2 regions of the Aliivibrio sp. SR45-2 genome follow, and region 1 is predicted to be linked to the other one. Evidence: riboswitches for the same ligand, from Rfam matches in the RefSeq annotation. Region 1 holds a riboswitch; the other holds the start of a gene.

The links. A riboswitch is a leader RNA that binds a small molecule or an ion and turns the genes downstream of it on or off. The one in region 1 is predicted to bind thiamine pyrophosphate.
Region 2: linked by a shared signal. The riboswitch ahead of thiB (thiamine ABC transporter substrate binding subunit) and the one ahead of thiD (bifunctional hydroxymethylpyrimidine kinase/phosphomethylpyrimidine kinase) in region 1 are both predicted to bind thiamine pyrophosphate.

Annotation. Positions count from the first base shown of each region.
Region 1 is NZ_CAWPRC010000077.1:40,067-47,844, reverse strand. It holds gene thiM (hydroxyethylthiazole kinase) at 1-620, opposite strand, end outside; gene tenA (thiaminase II) at 675-1,337, opposite strand; gene AACV33_RS03655 (ABC transporter substrate-binding protein) at 1,371-2,318, opposite strand; gene AACV33_RS03650 (ABC transporter permease) at 2,347-3,165, opposite strand; gene AACV33_RS03645 (ABC transporter ATP-binding protein) at 3,158-3,931, opposite strand; gene thiD (bifunctional hydroxymethylpyrimidine kinase/phosphomethylpyrimidine kinase) at 3,931-4,785, opposite strand; TPP riboswitch at 4,886-4,983, opposite strand; gene AACV33_RS03635 (YcjF family protein) at 5,060-6,085, opposite strand; gene AACV33_RS03630 (YcjX family protein) at 6,082-7,479, opposite strand; gene pspC (envelope stress response membrane protein PspC) at 7,615-7,778, opposite strand, start outside.
Region 2 is NZ_CAWPRC010000153.1:25,513-33,290, forward strand. It holds gene thiP (thiamine/thiamine pyrophosphate ABC transporter permease ThiP) at 1-938, opposite strand, end outside; gene thiB (thiamine ABC transporter substrate binding subunit) at 1,000-2,016, opposite strand; TPP riboswitch at 2,068-2,181, opposite strand; gene AACV33_RS10775 (flavin prenyltransferase UbiX) at 2,221-2,850, opposite strand; gene mpl (UDP-N-acetylmuramate:L-alanyl-gamma-D-glutamyl-meso-diaminopimelate ligase) at 2,852-4,213, opposite strand; gene fbp (class 1 fructose-bisphosphatase) at 4,427-5,437, shown strand; gene rplQ (50S ribosomal protein L17) at 5,501-5,881, opposite strand; gene AACV33_RS10795 (DNA-directed RNA polymerase subunit alpha) at 5,918-6,907, opposite strand; gene rpsD (30S ribosomal protein S4) at 6,931-7,551, opposite strand; gene rpsK (30S ribosomal protein S11) at 7,583-7,778, opposite strand, start outside.

The sequences.
Region 1 (7,778 bases):
CCTGTTAATGCGGTATGTGTACAACCCATCCCCGTAACAAAAGGCATCATCGCATGGCCATTATTCAATTGGTACTGTGCATCTTTCGTAACTACATAATCAGTTTCACCCGAAATAACGACGCTGCATTGATACTGCTGCGCAACATAACAAGCCGCACCTAATGCAGAATCACTGCTGTCTAATGCATCTACGCCTTTGCTCTGCGCGTTCTCACCAGCTAATGCGATGATTTCAGAAGCGTTGCCTCGAATAATCAGTGTATTCGCGGCTTCTGCAATTTGACGCGCGGTTTGGGTACGAAGTTGACTTGCACCACATCCCACCGGATCAAGCACCACCACTTTATTATTAAGGTTTGCTTGCTCTACCGCGAAATGCATTCTTGGTGTCCATACGCTGTCTAATGTACCGATGTTGATCACCAAGGCACCAGAGAAACTCATCATCTCTGCCATTTCTTGTTGGCTGTGCGCCATGATTGGTGAAGCACCTAGCGCCAATAAAGCATTCGCTGTGTTATTCATCACAACATAGTTGGTAATATTCACAACTAATGGCTTTTTCTCACGTAATATCGCTAATGCGTCAATAATCTTTTGCGTGTTCATGACCGTCATTTTTCTTCCTTAATTCGTTCGCTTATTCATTAATTGAGTACTAATCATCAACAATTAGGCTTCATCTAATCCTTGCTGCCAAAACGCCACTTCCATACGAGTCGCCGTTTTAAAAATATGACACAAACGCTGCCCACGCTGGCTATCAAGATCGATATCGACAAGCAATTCATCTAGCTGTGTAATGCTTTTTTGTACGCCTGATTGAAACTCTTCACCACCATACATCTTGATCCAATTCGCATACGGATTGCCTTCAAGCTTAGTTGATTCTCTTGCTAGTAGCTGCGCGCCAATCACACCATAACCAATCGAACACGGTGCTAATGCTGCGTATAAATCAATGACATCACCAGACATACCGGTATCTAATACAAATCGAGTGTAAGCTACCGTGCCAAAGGCCTCTGGCTCTGCTTCCATCTCTACTTCTGACACGCCCCACTCACCACAATAAGTCACATGGTGTCCAATTTCTGAACTCAATAATGCTTGTACACTCGGTAACGCCATTCGCATTTCCGCTAACGTTCTCGCTTTATAAATCGCTAAGGCATACGCTCTGGTGTACTGCTTTAAAAACAGGAAGTCTTGTTTTAAATAATGTAGAAATGACGAATGCGCCAACTCTCCAAGCGCTAATTGTTGAACGAAGCTGTGCTCGGTGTATTCGGTCCACTCGTTTTGACACGCTTGAATTAAATCTTGATGATTCATACTGGTTCTCTAAAAATAAACAGGGAAAATGGATTACAACACCGGCACAAAATCTTGTGCTTTAGGTTGTGTTTTTATGATCTTATGCTTGAACATAAACTCAGAGAAACGATTGTAGCGCTCTAAATCAACCGCTGATGGACGCAAAGCAAAACGCGTTAACGTGTCATTCCATGCGCGTTTATTTAATTCATTGTTTAGAGTGTCTGGCGCGTAAGAAACAAAGGTTTTCCACGATTCATCAGGGTGATTCACAATAAATTGTGTCGCTTTTTCGATAGCGTGATTAAATTTCTTTAGCGCATCGGCATCGTATGTTTTGGCATTAGCCACAAAAACAAGCTCATCATACGAGGGCACACCATGCTCTTCTGGGAAAAACGATTTCGCTTTATAGCCTTCTAATGCCAATTGATTGGTTTCAAAATTACGTAATCCTCCCCAAATAGCATCCACTTTTCCTGAAGCTAAAGACGACGATAATGCCCAGCCTACATTGATGATTTTAACCTCAGAGAAATCAACACCTTCTGTATTTAGCATCGTTCCTATCGTAGCGTCTTCATTACCCGCAATCGCAATACCAATCTTCTTGCCTTTCAAATCAGCTAAAGAATTTATCTTGCCGTTATCAAGTACCATTAAGGTATTTAATGGCGTGGCGATAAGGGTTGCCGAACGAATTAACGGTAAACCTGCCGCTACATCAATCGTTAAACTGGTTTGGTAAGAAATGGCTAAATCAATGTTATTTGCCGCCACTAATTTCGCCGGCATGCTTGGATCGGCGGGTTCTTGAATCGTCACATTTAGGCCTTCCTCTTTGAAATAGCCTTTTTGTTGTGCGATAACCACTGGCCCATGGTTCGGATTTACAAACCAATCCAACATTAATGTCATCGCTTTATCTTCCGCGCTTGCCATCATGGAGTAGCTTAAAATAAGAAGAGCCATCGCCCCTTTAATTACCATTTTATTCATTATCGTTGAGTCCTTTTTTATTATGAATTTATTTATCGTGTTGCCACGGTATGAGTTTTTGAATCAATACATCCGCAAGAAAATACAAGCTGACGGATAACGCGGCGAGAATGAATAACGCAGCAAACATTTCATCTATCATCATTCGAGCATTCGCTTGCAGCATTAAATAACCTAGCCCTTCGCTTGACCCTACCCATTCACCAACGACTGCACCAATAGGCGCGACAACAACAGCAACACGGATACCCGACGCTAAGGCAGGTAAAGCCGCAGGTAAGCGAACGTATTTTAATAATTGCCATTTTGATGCCCCCATCGTGTGGGCTAAATCAAGATAACCACTTGGGGTATTTCGCAGCCCGTCATAACAACAGGTAGTCACAGGGAAAAAGATAATTAATGCCGCCATCACGACCTTTGATGCGATGCCATAACCCAACCACAACATCAGAATAGGCGCGATAGCAAAAACAGGGATCGCTTGGCTCGCAATTAAAATTGGCAATAACCAACGTCGAAGTGGATCAAACAACAGCATTTGAAGGGCAAATAACAACCCCATAGAAAGACCCAAGCCAAGACCAAGCAAGATCTCTTGAGCCGTTATCCATGAATGAGAAAGTAGCACATCGTATCGTTGTATTAATTTAGTAAAGACAGCCAATGGACTAGGTAAAATGAAGCTTGGTAAAGCAAAAACTATTACGATGAATTGCCATAATCCCAGAATAACCACCGCACTGATTAAGATTCTTATCATGGATTTCACGCTTTGTAGCATTGGTTTTGGCGTTACCTTTCCTATCGTTGCTGATGTCGAATTTATAAGGAATGATTTAGACATAATCGACCTCTAAGGTATCAATTATTTGTTGTTGAAGTGCAGCTAACTCCGCATCAATCTTTCGAGGTATCTGCGTACTAGGAACAGGTAAAGAGACCGCTGAAGCAGGTTGTCCTTGCATGATATAAACCACATCACTCAGTCTTAACGCTTCTTGTGGATCATGCGTGATCAATAAAACAGTTTTATCTGCTAGCACTTGAGCAGCAAGATCTTGCAGGCGATAACGAGTGACGGCATCTAGTGCAGAAAAGGGTTCATCCATTAATACCATTGGTTTGTCTTGCATTAATGTTCGAGCTAACGCCACACGCTGACGCATCCCGCCCGATAATTGTGACGGCATCGCAAACGCATGCTCTGTTAATCCAACTAACTCTAAAAGTTCATGCGCTCTGTGTTTATCCGAATTCGGTTTCGTTGAATTAAAGCGAGAGTTCGTTACAAACTTGTCGGCAAAGCAGACGTTATCTATTACGTTTAGCCACGGCATCAATAAATCTTGTTGCGCCATGTACGCAATATTGCCTTCTAATGCGTCTACGCCATCAATCGAAACATCCCCTGACCACACCACTTTATCGGTCAATAATCCGGCGAGATAACGCAATATCGACGTTTTTCCACAGCCACTCTTTCCTAATATGGCGGTCCATTTTCCTTTAGGAATCGTCATGTTTAGATTGAAAATAATAGGGTATTCGCTGTCTTTATATTGTAACGCCCCATTAGAAATGACGGCACCAATGCGATTATTCATCCCCATTACTCTGGAGTATGTAAAGCAAAAAAGTGATTCACAGGCCCATGTCCCTGACCAATATTCAGTTCATCGGCATGGATAATGGCTTGAGTAATGTATTGCTTACCTAATGCTACCGCAGCCAGTAGTTCATGACCTTGCGCTAAATACGAAGCAATCGCTGACGATAATGTACAGCCCGTGCCGTGTGTATTGCGAGTTTCAATTCGAGGTGTCGATAAACGTTCTATGGAATCAGATAAAATCAGTAAATCGGTACTGTTTTCATTCTTTTCTAAATGCCCGCCTTTCAGTAAGACTGATTTAGCACCTAATTGACGAAGTTCATCAATCATTGCAGTCATTTCAACTTCACTTTCGGGAACTTTAGCATTAATGAGTGCCGCCGCTTCAGGTAGGTTTGGCGTGATAACATCGGCAAGGGGAAGCAGTTCAGATTTAAGGCTTTCAATAGCAGAGGATTGCAGAAGAAGATCACCACTGGTTGCAACCATCACAGGATCAACCACTAAATAACGCGGTGTGTATTGCTTTATTTTTTTCGCAACAGAGCGGATGATATCAGAATCACTTAACATGCCGACTTTAACGGCGATAACATTCAAATCAGAGAAAACAGCATCCAGTTGCTGCTCAACAAATTCACTGCTGATTGGATAAATGCCCGTCACGCCTTGCGTATTTTGAGCCGTTAATGCGGTAATAACAGAACACGCATAACTGCCGGTTGCAGAAATCGCTTTAATGTCGGCTTGGATCCCTGCTGCGCCACCACTGTCAGACCCAGCAATGGTTAATACAATCGGTGTTGTTACAGATAATGTCGATAAAAGTGCGGTAGTGTGTAACGAAGGCATACTTATTTTCCCTAACTAACGGTCAGGAAAAACAGTCACATGAGATAAAGATACCGAGTAGGTGCTATCTCATTAAAAGAAATCGATCAGAGAGATCGTTTCAAGAAGACCATTAGTTCCCTACGTCAGTACTAACTGAATCAGGTTCAACGGGTTCGCTATTGCGATCTCAGCCTATTGGCTCCCCGACTAATGCCGTCATACTATCACTAATCGATTTGTAAATAGTATGCTTTTTTATGGGAATGCTAACTAGAGTTAACTAATTCTCAACCTATGAATTAAGTTTGGATACTAATTGAGCAACAATGGTTTTACGCATATCAGAAAGCTTAGGCGCTTCTCCGGCTTGCCATGGCAATGGACGCATTAGATTCATGGTTCTTAATCCAAAACGTGCCGTTAATAAACCAATCCCTAACCCCTGTGCTGCTCTGGTTGATAACTTACCGGCAAGGCCCGTTGATAACATATCAACACCAACGTCCGTCACCATTTCTGTTGCTCCGGCAAACGCCATGTTTTGCAGAACCATTTTAAACAAACGTAAACGGCCCCAATAGCCAAGTTCGACCCCATAAACTTGAGAAACTTGTTCGATTAATCGAATATTACGCCACGCTACTAATAACATATCCACCACAGCTAATGGACTTAATGCCACCATTAACGCTGATTCACCAGCATGCTTGCTGATTAAGGCTTTTGCTCGTTTATCTTGCTCGACCACAACCATGCTGTCGTACATTTCAAACACTTCAGCGTTGTTATGATGTGATTCAATGCTGTTCTGCCAACGAGAAAACTCGGCAGTATGAGTGGTTAGCCCTTTTTTAGCTAACGTTTCACAGAACGGTTTTGCTTGCCCAATACCATTGCCTTCCATCAATTCAGTGGCTTGATGTTGGATCTCGGCACGGTTTTTAAGTTTACGTAGCGTCCATAGTTCACGACCAATGGCCGTCACCCCCATTAACGCCGCTAAACTGATTAATCCCGCCCAACCCAATGATAAGAAATCGGCGGTTTGAATCGCGGTAATAACATGATCAACACTTTGCCATACTGTTAATCCAAGGAATCCACCAATCAGTATTTTAATACTCCAATGGGTTTTCTTTTTCACTAATGGCGTTTCAATATCAAGATCATCCAATTCACTTTCTTCTTCAATGGCTTGAGGAATAAAAGTTTGTGTTTCTTCGAACAGTTTTTGAGTATTCAGCGATTCTGTTGTCTGCTCATTTTCTGTAAATTGAGGCTCAGATTGAAATACGCGCTGTTTTTTTAATTCACTCATACTAATTTGTCTCCTAATAAAAACTGCATCGCCTTATCCATACGGATATGTTGTAGCGGTTTGTCAGTCTCACTTTCTAACGGTTGAAAACTCATGAAATTAAAAGGTTTTGTTTCCCAATACGCTTTACTTGGAATACGTTTAGGCACCTCACCCGGAAACATCATCATCGGTGTTTGATCGGCGGTGACCCCTGATATTGCAGAAAACAATTCACCGTCGTCCTCAATCATTCCCGCGGTGGTTGCTTGAATTGAGGCAATGCTCATGCACTCCATTTTAATGCCTTCGTAAGCGGTTTCTTGCCATGTTTGGTGGATCATTTGTTGCAACAGCGACACCATATTTGGGTGCTGTTCAGGCGTAACGTGATCTGCTTTGGTGGCAGCAAACAACACTTTATCTATCTTTGGTGAAAACAGACGTTTAAGCATTGAACTTTTGCCATACTGGAAACTACGCATCAACTGATCGACAGCCTGACGCATATCATTAAATGATTGTTCACCCGCATTTAACGGCTGTAAGCAGTCAACCAATACAATTTGACGATCAAAATGTCTAAAATGCTCGTTATAAAACTTTTTCACTACATGTTGTTGGTAGTGCTGATAACGTTTTTTAAGCACGGCGATATTTGAATCTTTCTTCGCTTTTGCCAACTCTTCTTCTGTGTATTTATGCAAAAACATAAAAGGAAAGAATTGCAAAACAGGCGCGCCTGCTAACTCACCCGGTAAAACGAATCGCCCCGGTTGCACCCAATGTAATCCTTTTGAATCCTTACAGGTATGAAGATATTGAGTAAACGCATCCGCAATATGCGCGAGCTGTTTTTCATCAACAGGCGCAAGAGGATCAAGCTGCTGAGCTTCTTTTAACCATTCTTCAGAAAGCACTTTTCTATGCCCAGTTAAATTCGCCTGCTGTTGCTTAGACCACTCAATATAATCCATATCTAATAACGGTAAATCCAATAACCATTCACCCGGATAATCGACAATATCCACATACAATGTTGCATTGTCTTTAAGGTGTTTTAGTATGCCTGATTTAGGTTTAAATTTGATGGCTAAACGAAGTTCACTCACATCACGAGTAGGCTCTGGCCATGTTGGTGGTTCTGATAATAATGACGCCATACCATCATCATAAGTGAAGCTTGGAATGGATAAGTTTGATTGCGGTATGCGTTTCGCCCCAATCATGCGACCTTCACGAGTCACTGACAATAAAGGCAACTTATCGCTTGAACCCGCATGCAAACATTGATTAACCAAAGAGGTAATAAATGCCGTCTTACCTGCGCGCGATAGCCCTGTAACCGCCAATTTGACGTGGCGATCCATGCTTCGGTTAACTAATTTATTCATTTCTTTGGTTAATCTGCTCATTCATATTTCTCTCTTTTCTATAAACAACAAATGGAGTGTACAGAACTGATTCTGAACACCCCATGAACAAGATAGTAATCCTATGTGTCATATCAATCTACATAAGTTATTGACTGCTCTTGTTAATTAATCCAATTATAGGTTTCGAAATTCACGGCGAACCTTGTATTCAGAAGACGTAACATAGCCTTCCATTCGACGAATTTTCTCTTCCATTCTCGCCATGTCTTTATCCACACGCTTAATTACTTCTGATGGCGATTGACCTGCTTGCCATGGCTTACTTTTTACCGTGTGCT
Region 2 (7,778 bases), on a different contig from region 1:
GAATTTATCCCACTAATAACAACCATGAGTAATGGAGGTAAAATAAACAGAGTAAGTAATATGATCCACCCTTTATCCCACAACTTTTGTCTCTTTGAGTCTTGATAGATAATGGGCTTACCTAGCGTTGCACTGTCAACGGCAATCGACGTAGAAAACCGTTGAATACACAGCGATAATCCTGCGCATAACAACATTTGCCATAACGCTAAAATAGCGCCGGCCTGTAAATCAAAATCAAATTTAATGGCTTGGTAAATAGCAAGTTCAATCGTGGTTGATTTTGGTCCTCCACCTAATGCCATTACGGTTGCAAAACTGGTAAAGCAAAGCATGAACACCAAGCCTGCAACATGCGGAAATTGTTGTTTTACTCTTGGCCATGCAACAACGTTAAATTTATTCCACCCAGTCAATCCTAGATGAGCAGAAAGCTGATGTTGCTCCATCGGTATACTGTCTAATGATTGTAAAAACAAACGAGTTGCAAAAGGATAATTAAAGAATACATGCGCGAGTAAAATGCCATTTAATCCATAAATAGAAAACGGCAATTTACCACCAAAAAATGCAAACACCTTAGCTAAGAGACCGCTGTTTCCATAAATAGCAAGTAAACCAAAAACCCCCACTAACACAGGCAAAACCAAGGTCGTCGCACACAACTTTAATAACAGACCGCGTCCTAAAAAAGAGCGACGAGATAGTGCATATGCTGTCGGAACCGCAAGTACCACACTAAACAACGTAGACAGGGTTGCTTGATAAAAACTAAATTTGGTTATATGAATATAATAAGGATCGGACCAAATTAAACTGACATTGATACTCGGTGACGCGATTAATAATGCACCAATAGCTCCGCCAACAAAAATAACAATCACAGCAGCGATCATATAGCCGGTATAGGGAATGGCATTTAAGGGATTCGTTTTCATCATGTTATCTATCTGTCCCAAAAAGAAACGTACGCATCATACGCTCTTTTCAGTGCATCGATTAAAAGATTAATGCGTGTTGCCATTCGCGAATCCACGACTTTCTTTGTTTCGCAATCTCCGCAGAACTAAATGACAACGCTTTAGTCGGAACCTTAAGGTCTTCAAACCCTTTAGGTAACGTAATATTAGTCACTGGATACATCCAATTTCCCGTTGGCATCGCTGATTGAAATTCCTTACTAAGAATAAAAGCTAAGAACTCATCAGCTAACGCATTATGCTGCGTATTTTTTACTTTCGCCGCCACTTCCACTTGCATGTAATGACCTTCTGAAAAATTAGCCGCTGCAAATCGATCGTCTTTTTCAGCAAGTAAATGGTATGCCGGAGACGTCGTATAAGACAAAACAAGATCAGATTCACCCTCTAAGAACATACTGTAAGCTTCTGACCAGCCTTTAGTGACGGTGACGGTTTTCTTTGCAAGTTGTTTCCATGCTTGAGCAACATCATCCCCATACACCGACTTCATCCATAACAATAAACCTTGGCCCGGTGTAGAGGTTCTTGGATCTTGATAAATAACGGTTAAATCATCTCGTTGTTCTACTAATTCTTTTAGACTCTTAGGTGGGTTCTTTACTTTTTCTTTGTTATATACGAAAGCAAAATAACCATAATCATAAGGAACAAAGGTCTTATCACTCCAACCATTAGGTATCGTCACTGAGTCCGTATTTACATTATGTTCAACCAGTAAACCCGTTACTTTCGCTTCTGCCATTAAATTATTATCGAGCCCTAAAACAATGTCCGCTTTTGAATTTCTCCCTTCTAAACGAAGACGATTCAAAATAGAAACGCCATCATCCAAAGCGACAAGATCAAGATTGCAGCCACACTGTTTTTCGAAAGCCGTTTTAATTGTTGGACCAGGGCCCCAATCGGCAGCAAAAGAATCATAGGTATAGACTGTTAGCGTTTCAGAAGCAGAAGCAGAAAAAGAAGAGAGAGAACTAACAGCTAAAGCGATAGGTAATGTTTTAAGTAGAGGGGATATATAACGTGTTTTCATTATGCGCTCTTTGTCCTTTTGAGCGACACAGGGTTAAGTTGATATACTCGATGAGAATGTCATCTCAATCCCTACGTCAGCATTATCTGATTCAGGTAGTACGGGTTTAAGTAAGCATTATCCAATGTTTACTAATCTCAGCTAGTCGCTCCCCGATGAGAGGCCATATTGTATGTGTGAATGCATTAATGAGCCAGAGGTTTATTAACTCTTCTGACGCTGATCATAACCCCATCGAGGAACAAGTCCCTGTTCTACACCTAGGTGATCCAATATACGAGCGACCATAAAATCGATTAAATCTTCAATCGATTTTGGTTGATGATAAAATCCAGGCGCAGCAGGCATTATCGTTGTCCCCATTTGAGATAGCTTCAACATGTTTTCTAAATGCAATGTAGAAAATGGCGTTTCTCTAACCACCATAATTAACTGACCGCGCTCTTTTAATACCACATCAGCAGCCCGTTCAATCAAATTATCTGAAATACCATGAGCAATAGAAGCGACGCTCCCTGCAGAGCATGGGCATACCACCATTTGTTTTGGTGCTGCCGACCCAGAAGCCACTGGAGAAAACCAATCTTCTTTACCGCACACAATTAACTTATCGGCATCACAACCTAAGTGTTCAACTAAGACCGCTTTCATTGCATCAGGACCACTTGGCAATTTTAAATTATGCTCGGTTGCCATCACAACTCTTGCTGCAGATGAGATAAGAAAATAAACTTGATAATCAGCAGCCAACAAACACTCCAATAGACGTAATCCATAAGGGGCACCAGAGGCACCAGTCATTGCTAAGGTGATTGTTTTCTGTTTTTTATACATCCTAAATAGCCTTTTGCTCTAATGCTGATAGTAATTTACCGTGAATGCCTTCAAAGCCACCATTACTCATGACTAGAATTTGATCACCTTCTTTTGCTTCAGCCACAATCATATCAACAAAAGCGTTAATCTCATGATGAGTATAGGCGGGTTGAACACATTGTTTAGCGACATCATCAACGGACCAAGAAATATTATCAGGTTGGAAAAGATACACCGAATCTGCGGCATGAAGCGAACCGGCTAAGGTGTCTTTATGAACCCCTAGTTTCATCGTACTAGAGCGAGGTTCTAATACTGCGATAATTTTATTATCACCCACTTTATTACGTAAACCGCTTAACGTTAGATCAATTGCAGTAGGGTGATGAGCAAAATCGTCATATACCGTAACCCCATTAACCTCACCTTTAAACTCTAATCGACGCTTAGTATTGATAAAGGAGCCCAATGCTTCACAAGCTAAATCTGGGGTAACGCCTACATGGCGAGCCGAAGCTACGACCATAAGAGCATTACTTACATTATGATCACCGACTAAATTCCAGTTTACCTGCCCAACATTTTCATCATTGAAATAAACGTCAAATTGGCTGCCGTCTTTCTTAAGTTTACTCGCTTTCCATTCTCCTTCTTCACCCGTAAATTCAATCTCACTCCAACATCCTTGCTCTAGTACTTCAGCTAAGGGTTTATCTTGTTTAGGGGCAAAAATACGACCACTACTAGGCACCGTTCTTATAAGATGATGGAACTGACGTTGAATTGCAGCAAGATCATCAAAAATATCAGCATGATCAAATTCCAGATTATTTAATACTAACGTTCGTGGACGGTAATGAACAAACTTAGAACGCTTGTCAAAAAAAGCACTGTCATATTCATCGGCTTCAACCACAAAAAACATGCTTTCACCTAATCGTGCCGATTCCCCAAAGTTACCAAGTACACCACCGACGAGAAAACCAGGTTTATATCCACACTCTTCTAAGACCCAGGCTAGCATGCTTGATGTCGTCGTCTTACCATGAGTTCCTGCAACAGCCAGTACCCAGCGATCTTGTAATAGGAACTCTTGCAACCATTGAGGTCCTGAAGTGTATTTTAAATTTTTATCTAAAACATACTCCACACATGGGTTACCACGACTCATCGCATTCCCAATGACAACAAGGTCTGGCGCAGGATCTAACTGACTAGGATCAAAGCCTTCAATGATCTCAATACCTTGAGATTCTAATAACGTACTCATTGGAGGGTAAACGTTCGCATCACTACCTGTAACCTTATGTCCAAGTTGACGAGCTAAAGTTGCGGCTCCTCCCATGAAGGTGCCACAGATGCCAAGGATATGAATATGCATAATAAAAACCGTCTTATATTAAATTAAGTGAGTAATCCCGTTCTCGAGTTACTTCAATACTCTTAAAAAGTTCTGTGCTATAGAATGAATTACAGTAAACAGTAACACAACCATTATAAAGATAAATTGCACTCGTTTTATATTGGATTATAAATTGTAACTGACCCCATCCACCGTTGATATCTAATAACATGAGAATAAAAGGAATAACCCATGTCAGAAATAAGAACTTTAGGTGAGTTTATCGTCGCTAAACAGCACGATTTCCCTCATGCAAGTGGAGAGTTGTCATCATTAATCGGTTCCATTAAATTGGCAGCCAAAATAGTAAACCGAGAAATAAATAAAGCAGGGCTGGTTGATATTACAGGGGCTTCTGGTGATGAAAATATTCAAGGTGAACAACAACAAAAATTAGATATCTACGCCAATGATAAATTTAAAGCCGCATTAGAGAATCGAGACCAAGTGTGTGGCGTCGCAAGTGAAGAGGAAGATGAAGCAGTTGCGTTTAATAAGGAACTGAATAAAAACGCAAAGTATGTCGTGTTAATGGATCCATTGGATGGTTCTTCAAATATCGATGTTAATGTTTCTGTCGGTACTATTTTCTCCATTTATCGTCGTATTTCACCAATTGGCTCACCGGCAACCGAAGAAGATTTTCTACAGCCAGGAAATAAACAAGTTGCTGCTGGTTATATTATTTATGGTTCTTCTACCATGCTGGTTTATACCACAGGGAACGGAGTTCACGGCTTTACTTACGATCCATCTCTTGGTGTCTTCTGTTTATCTCATGAAGACATGAAAATCCCACAAGATGGTAATATATACTCCATTAATGAAGGGAATTACATACGTTTCCCTGAAGGAGTGAAGCAATATTTAAAATATTGCCAAGAAATAAAACCTGCGGAAAATCGCCCATATACATCACGTTATATCGGATCTCTCGTTGCTGATTTCCATCGTAATCTACTAAAGGGAGGGATTTATCTGTACCCAAGTACTCAAGCTTACCCAAATGGAAAATTAAGATTACTTTATGAATGTAATCCAATGGCAATGTTAATTGAAGAGGCGGGAGGAAAAGCGACAAGTGGAGAAGAACGGATCTTAGATATTACTCCGACCGAATTACATCAACGTGTACCTTTCTTTGTTGGTTCAATCAATATGGTCGATAAAGTACAAAATTTTCTTGATGAATGGCAAGATTAACAATATTTAGATACAAAAAAACCGAGTCCTAAGACTCGGTTTTTTATTGAAACTACTTACTAATTACTCAGCTGCAGCTTCTACTTCTGGGCGATCTACAAGCTCAATGTATGCCATTGGAGCTTTATCACCTGTACGGAAACCGCACTTCAGAATACGAGTATAACCACCAGCACGTTGTGCAAAGCGTGGACCTAACTCGGTAAATAGTTTTGCTACAACTTCGTTATCACGAGTGCGAGCAAATGCTAGACGACGGTTAGCAACACTGTCTGTCTTAGCTAATGTAATCAAAGGCTCAACTACACGGCGAAGCTCTTTTGCTTTTGGTACAGTCGTCTTGATAATCTCGTGACGAACCAAAGAGCAAGCCATATTGCTAAACATAGCTTTACGGTGGCTGCTGTTGCGGTTGAGTTGACGACCACTCTTACGATGGCGCATGACCTAATCCTTCTAACTAGATAATTAGTGAACTGATTAATCTTCAGCGATAGACGCTGGTGGCCAGTTCTCTAGGCGCATGCCTAAAGAAAGACCACGTGAAGCTAGAACATCTTTAATTTCAGTTAAAGATTTCTTACCAAGGTTTGGAGTTTTAAGTAACTCAACCTCAGTGCGCTGCACCAGATCACCAATGTAGTGAATCGCTTCTGCTTTCAAACAGTTAGCAGAGCGAACCGTTAGTTCAAGATCGTCTACAGGACGCAGTAGGATCGGATCGAACTCTGGCTTTTCTTCTTTTTCTTCAGGAACTCGTACATCACGAAGATCTACAAATGCATCCAATTGTTCAGCTAAAATTGTAGCTGCACGACGGATAGCTTCCTCAGGATCAAGCGTACCATTCGTTTCCATATCGATAACGAGTTTGTCTAAGTCAGTACGTTGCTCTACACGTGCCGCTTCAACCGCATAAGATATTTTATCTACTGGGCTATAAGTTGCATCGACAAGCAAACGACCGATTGGACGCTCATCTTCTTCAGTATGGATACGAGCTGTTGACGGTACATAGCCGCGACCACGCTCTACCTTGATTCTCATGCTGATTTCAGCATTGTCATCAGTTAAGTGGCAGATTACATGCTCTGGGTTCGCAATCTCAACATCACCATCATGGGTGATGTCACCTGCAACAACAGGGCCTGCACCAGACTTGTTAAGAGTAATGATAACTTCATCTTTACCCTCAACCTTAACGGCCAGGCCTTTAAGGTTTAGAAGGATTTCAAGGATATCTTCCTGAACACCTTCTTTGGTGCTGTACTCATGTAATACGCCTTCGATTTCTACTTCAGTTACGGCACAACCCGGCATTGAAGATAGTAAAATACGACGTAGAGCGTTACCTAGAGTATGGCCGAAACCACGCTCTAATGGCTCAAGAGTTACTTTTGCGTGAGTCAGGCTAACTTGTTCAATGTCAACTAGACGCGGCTTTAGAAATTCTGTTACAGAACCCTGCATTGTGTCCTCTCTTTATTTAAACTTTACTTAGAGTAAAGCTCGACGATCAAGTGTTCGTTGATGTCGGCAGACAAATCAGAACGTTCAGGAAGACGCTTAAACGTACCTTCCATTTTGCCAGCATCTACTTCAATCCAAGTTGGCTTTTCGCGTTGTTCAGCAACTTCTAGAGCAGCTTTAATACGTGATTGCAGTTTAGCTTTTTCACGAATTGAAACAACATCGTTAGCCGAAACTTTGAAAGAAGGAACGTTAACTACTTTACCATTAACTAGAATAGACTTATGACTAACTAGTTGACGAGATTCAGCACGTGTAGAACCAAAACCCATACGGTAAACTACGTTATCTAGACGACCTTCAAGAAGTTGAAGTAGGTTTTCACCTGTGTTGCCTTTAATACGAGCAGCATCTTTGTAGTAGTTACGGAATTGTTTTTCTAGTACGCCATACATACGACGAACTTTTTGCTTCTCACGAAGCTGAACGCCATACTCAGATAGACGACCGCGACGAGCGCCGTGTACACCTGGAGCGTTATCGATCTTACACTTGGTATCGATCGCACGTACGCCTGATTTAAGGAATAAATCAGTGCCTTCGCGACGGCTAAGCTTCAGCTTAGGACCCAAATATCTTGCCATGTTCTTTCTCCAATATTCCTAGAAACGAAACTTAAACGCGACGTTTCTTAGGTGGACGACAACCGTTATGAGGGATCGGAGTAGCATCAACAATATTTGTGATGCGGTATCCAGCAGCGTTTAACGCACGGATAGTTGACTCACGACCAGGACCAGGGCCCTTAACCATAACTTCAAGGTTCTTAACGCCATATTCTTTGGCCATTTCACCACAACGTTCAGCAGCA